DNA from 2 places in the Exiguobacterium sp. SH0S2 genome. Region 1 is predicted to be linked to the other one. Evidence: a T-box and tRNA genes for the amino acid it is inferred to sense, from the RefSeq annotation. Region 1 holds a T-box; the other holds one or more tRNA genes.
What was found. The T-box of region 1 lies ahead of argS (arginine--tRNA ligase). A T-box ahead of a tRNA ligase gene usually reads a tRNA of that ligase, here a tRNA-Arg.
Positions count from the first base shown of each region.

Region 2: it encodes a tRNA-Arg, which carries the amino acid that the T-box ahead of argS (arginine--tRNA ligase) is inferred to sense. The anticodon was not compared.

Region 1 covers NZ_SJVB01000004.1:284,005-286,975, forward strand. The annotation lists gene EVJ21_RS11970 (GGDEF domain-containing protein) at 1-1,074, opposite strand, end outside; T-box leader at 1,231-1,442, shown strand; gene argS (arginine--tRNA ligase) at 1,496-2,971, shown strand, end outside.
Region 2 covers NZ_SJVB01000002.1:37,399-40,369, reverse strand. The annotation lists gene EVJ21_RS05015 (MerR family transcriptional regulator) at 1-473, shown strand, start outside; gene clpP (ATP-dependent Clp endopeptidase proteolytic subunit ClpP) at 514-1,128, opposite strand; tRNA gene EVJ21_RS05005 (tRNA-Arg) at 1,243-1,315, opposite strand; gene EVJ21_RS05000 (RNA polymerase factor sigma-54) at 1,440-2,579, shown strand; gene EVJ21_RS04995 (glutaredoxin family protein) at 2,581-2,838, shown strand; gene EVJ21_RS04990 (sugar-binding transcriptional regulator) at 2,951-2,971, shown strand, end outside.

The DNA.
Region 1 (2,971 bases):
GACGTGTTCACCGATCATGACGATACGTGTGCGAATCCCGTCAATCTCTTCTGACTGGACCGAGATGAAGCTGTGGTAATCGTCATGAAACGCATCTGACAACGCTGCGTCCCATTCGAAGCGCATCTCATAATCGACAGACTTGGCGTGTGGATGGCGCGCTTCCATCAAGTCGAAGACGAGCGGACGGTCGATCGGCTGTCGCGTCAACAAATCGAAATAGAGCGTTCGGTCGAACAGGACGAACTCGACAAACCCTTTATCATATTGGTTGAGGCGCTCACATTGACTCAAGAACACTTCAATCGCCTGGGCCTCGCTTTGAGACAGGGAGACGGCCTCTTTCGCTTCATCGTACTGTTCGATCAATGACTTGAACGCGTCTTGGCGCCCTTTTTGAATCATCAACCGCTTAATAAAGAACGTGAGGGCGGCCGCGATGCTGCTGACGACGAGCAAGTTCGTCTCACGGAAGAACGACGCGGCGAAGATGAAGACCAAACTGACGATGTATGTGTAAAACGCGATGCTCAAAAAATCACGGACCGGGATATCGACGCGGAACCACCAGCCGACCTGATACTTCTGGACGACCGTGTTCAAAATGATGGCAATGATCAGACCGACGAGCGGAACGAACGAATCCTGCGAATAGAAGCCAAGACCAGTTTCACCTCCGAGGGCCAAGTAAACACTTGCCGGGATGGCGATTTCTAAAAATGACGTGATCGCGTTCCAAGGATAAGTGAACCGAAAGCGGCGGAGCGCGACGCGCGGTTTTAGGTTGGCGAACTGAAAGACGAGAAGTCCGATTTGGTTGACGAGGAGCGCCGTCTCAAAATCAAAGAATAAAAAGATGATGAGGACGATGCTTTCTGAAAACGTGAAATAAATGCCTTTTCGTTCAATCGAGTCCATTTGGAAAATGACGACGAGCAGCGCGATCAAGATGAACGGAAGCGGCTCGATCGCCGGAATATCAAGAACACCGGTTGTAAACAAGGTGATGGTCAGTAAAACGATCAAACTCCAAATGCTCCAACCGAGGACGGACATTTTGCGAAAATGATTCATAGTTCCCTCCTGTGTGGGAAAAGTCTTCTCATATGTATGGTAGGAGATTCGGCACGGTTGCGCCCAAGTCCTGCCTATTCATCATAATGGCTGAATTCTAGCATTGAGTCTACATCAAATATCCTCTATAATGAAGTTGCTTTTCAACCACATAGACGAAAGTCGATGAAAAAGAGAGTAACGATCGTTTAGTCAACAAAGCGACCTAGGGATTGGTGAGAGCCTAGGCTGACAAACATCGCGAAACGCACTTTTGAGATGCTATCCGAAGCGAGTAGGCGTAGCCGGGGGCCCCCCGTTATCACCGTTAAAGTGGTCTGTGTAAAGCAGGCAAGAAGAGTGGTACCGCGGGCCAACCCGTCTCTTTGCATCTGTGCAAAGGGCGTTTTTTTTATGACTAGATTTGAAGGAGGAAATTTACATGAGTTATGAACGCAAGTATGCGGAGGCTCTGTCACGTGTCATCGGTGACGAACTCACGCTCGACCAGATTGAGGCATTGATTGAAAAACCAAAACATGAGGCGCACGGGGATCTCGCGTTCCCATGCTTCCAACTCGCCAAGGCGTACCGGAAAGCGCCGGTCATGATTGCGACTGACATCGCCGGTGAATTGAACGACGAACTGTTCACAAAAGTTGAAGCGGCCGGTCCATATGTGAACGTCTTCTTGAGCCGTGACGTCGTCTCGCAGGAAATCATTAACACGGTTCTCGACGAGCAAGCGGATTACGCGACGCATGCGACACGCAACGAGACGATTGTCACGGACTTCTCGTCACCTAACATCGCCAAACCGTTCTCGATGGGACACTTGCGCTCGACGGTCATCGGTAACGCCATCAACCAGATCGCTCGCAAAAACGGCTACAACGTCGTCGGTGTCAACCACCTCGGCGACTGGGGTACACAATTCGGGAAACTCATGGTCGCTTATAAGAAGTGGGGCGATGAGGAAGCGGTCCGGGCAAATCCGATCGCTGAGCTCTTAAAGCTATACGTTCACTTCCATGAAGAAGTGAAAACTCAGCCTGAGCTTGAAGACGAGGGCCGTGCTTGGTTCAAAAAGCTCGAGGACGGTAACGTTGAAGCGACCGAACTGTGGACGTGGTTCCGTGACGAGTCGCTCAAAGAGTTCCAAAAAGTATACGATCTCCTCGGTGTCGAGTTTGACAGCTTCCACGGTGAAGCGTTCTACAACGACAAGATGGACCGGATCGTCGCCATGCTCGAAGAGAAGAACCTGCTCGTCGAGAGTGAAGGGGCGATGGTCGTCTCGCTTGAAGACGAGAACTTGCCACCTTGCCTGATCACAAAGAAAGACGGCGCGACGCTTTACGCGACACGTGATTTGGCTGCGGCCGTCTATCGTCATGAGACGTACAAATTCGTCCAAGCGAACTACGTCGTCGGTGGCGAGCAGGCGCTCCACTTCAAACAGTTGTTCTCGGTACTCCGCAAGCTCGGTTACGACTTCGTCGACGGCATGCACCACGTACCGTTCGGCTTGATCTTGCAAGAAGGGAAGAAGATGTCGACACGTAAAGGCCGCATCGTCCTACTTGAAGAAGTATTGAAAGAAGCGATCGAGAAAGCGCAAGCGAACATCGAACAGAAGAACCCTGAGCTTCCAAACGCAGAGAACGTGGCTCGTATGGTCGGCGTCGGCGCCGTCATCTTCCACGATTTGAAGAATGAGCGCATCAACAACATCGAGTTCGACCTTGACAGCATGCTCAAGTTCGAAGGGGAGACGGGACCTTACGTGCAGTACACGAACGCACGGGCGAACTCGCTCCTCCGTAAAGGCAACTACGACGGTTCGACGTTCGCAGGTGCGAACGACGACCACACGTGGGGCGTCGTGACGATGCTCAACGCGTTCCCACACGTCATC
Region 2 (2,971 bases), on a different contig from region 1:
GCAGGCTTGATGAAGTCCAACGTGAAATCGAGGCGTTGCGACAAATCGAGCAACAAATCGAATGGATGCAAACAGGAGGGAATCAAATGAATGTTCGCTATGAGACGTGGGAGCAACCTAAAGTTGTGAACGGGTACGTATCCGAACTCACAGCAATCTCGGTCGTATGGGAAAAACTAAATCCAGAGCTGACGACAAACGAATCGTACGGTGTCTGTTTGCCTAAAGAAGAAGCTTATCTGGCCGGCATGACCGAACCCGTACATGGGAAGGGTGCCCGACAAGTCGAATTGTCGGCAGGACGTTACCTGGTCGCAACGGTCGAAGGGGGGATCCAGGCCATTCCATCGACGTACGATCAACTTTTGGCTTTGCCGGATGTGACGTTGCGTGATGCAGTCGATTTTGAGCGCTATATCCATGGGCAAGATGGGGCCGATGATTTGATTGAGATTTGGTTACCGACCCAATAAAAAAAGCGCCTTTCCCGAAGCTGGGAAAGGCGCCTGTGGTTTAACGTGTCATGACTTTATCGATGAGACCGTAGTTGCTCGCCTCATCAGCTGACATGAAGTAGTCGCGCTCTGTGTCGCGCTCGATGACTTCAAGCGGCTGTCCTGTGTTGTCGGACATGATTTGGTTCAACTTCTCACGCATCTTGATGATCCGTTCGGCGTGGATTTTAATGTCCGACGCTTGACCTTGTGTTCCGCCGAGCGGTTGGTGAATCATGATCTCCGCGTTTGGAAGCGCGAAGCGTTTACCTTTTTCACCGGCTTGGAGCAAGAAGGCACCCATCGATGCGGCCATTCCGATACAGATTGTCGATACGTTCGGCTTGATGAAGTTCATCGTGTCGTAGATCGCCATTCCGGAAGTGATCGAGCCACCCGGGCTGTTGATGTAGAGTGAGATGTCCTTATCTGGGTCCTCAGCTGCAAGGAAAAGAAGCTGGGCGACAATCGAGTTGGCGACGTTGTCGTCGATCGCGCTTCCGAGAAGGATGATCCGGTCTTTAAGCAAGCGTGAGTAAATGTCGTACGCGCGTTCCCCGCGACCTGTTTGTTCGATAACTGTTGGAATTAACATTGATTTTGCCTCCTTGTATGTATCGTGTAAACCTATCATAACCGCTATAGTCAATGTTGGTCAAACGATAGTCTTTGTTTCTCACATATTCCACCGTTCGGCCAATTATAAACGACAAAAGAGGCCAGGCATCTGCCTGACCTCTTGATTTGATACACCCGGAGAGATTTGAACTCCCGACACCTGGCACCGGAAACCAGTGCTCTATCCCCTGAGCTACGGGTGCATGTTCTCTGACACGATTTATTATACAATTGTTTTTTTGAAAAAGCAATCCTGTTATCACGTCTTTTTTTGTGAGCGCGTTTGGCGACCATTCGTTACAATTAGAAGTGAGAGGGGTGTGACCGATGCAACGGCAAGAACAGCGTCAACTTCAGAAGCTTCAGCTGACACAAGACATGGTCCGGCGTCTGCCGGTTCTTGAGGCGGACCGGGTCGCGCTCGAGTGGCAGCTCGCCCGGTTGGCTAAACGAAACACGCACGTCACAACGGGCGGTACGGTCGAATGGATTGCGGACGCGGCGGGCGGTTTTGAAGCACGGCTATTTGAACAGATTGACGAAGGAAGCGGGACCGAGGCCCAAAAGCAGCTTCAAAAGCAACTCGTCATGACGCTCGACCATCGCGGGCTACTGCCGGAGACCGATGCCGTCCTCGCGAAGCGATTCGGTGTCGAGATGGCGGACGTCGATTTGGCCCGGCGCGCACTGTTATTTTTAGAGCCGACCGGGATCGGTGCGACTTCAGAACATGACTGCCAATACCGTCACGCGATCGAGCATGACGATCCACACGTGCTCGACGTGTTCGAGGCGTTTGACGCAAAGGTCGAGCATATAGCGGACAAGCTCGGGATGACGACCGAAGAATACGAGCGAATCAGCCGAATCGTCGCCACGCTCCCGAGGATACCGATATTATATGAAGAAACCGAGCATATTCTGCCCGAACTCGAGGTCGTCGTTCAAGACGGGGAACTCATCACGACGTGGTTCAGCCCGATGATTGCCTTAGACGTCGGTTCGGACCGGGAGGCGAAGTGGTGGCAAGAGACGCTCGCGATGCGCGCAGAGACGCTCCGCTCTGTGTGGGCCGTCATCGAGCGACGCCAGGCGGACTGGCTCCGCGGCCAACTCGTCCTGCATCCGCTCACACGAAAAGAAGTCGCCATCGAGATCGGCAAGCATGAGTCGACGGTCGGCCGCGCGATTCAAGGCAAGTACGCCAAGACCGCGGGCGGCGTGATGGAGTGGCGTCACTTCTTCGTCCGCGCCACATACCACGGCCAAGCCCCGTTCATGATTAAACGGGCGCTCGCCGAGCTGATCCAACAAGAGACGGCGCCTTTGAGCGACCAGGCGCTCACCGAGGAGCTGGCCCGGATCGGTTACACCGTGACGCGGCGAACGGTCGCGAATTATCGTGAGGCGCTAGGTTTTGGCAACTCGCGGGAGCGGGAACGACAGTTATGGAAAGGGGAGACGTGACATGGTACTGACGTTATATCGCCGGGAGAACTGCTCGCTCTGCGAGGAGGCGCTCGTCATGCTCGAATGGCTACAGGAAGATTATCCATTCGAGCTCGAGCAAATCGACATCACGGGTGACGCGTTGCTCGAAGAAAAATATTTATTTGAGATTCCCGTCGTTGTACATGAAGGAACCCTTATCAGTCAAGGGCGATACGATGATGAGAAAGTTGAAGAATTTGTTAAGTATACGCTTACATCGAAAAAAAACGTTTGAAGGGGTTGCCAGACGGTAAGGTGATTGGTAAGATGAACTCGTAGCGGTGGGACGTAAAAATAAAAGTGGGACAATTTTTGTCCACACTTTAAGTCGAGGGGGAATGAGCATGATCCAGCAACTGATTCAAGTT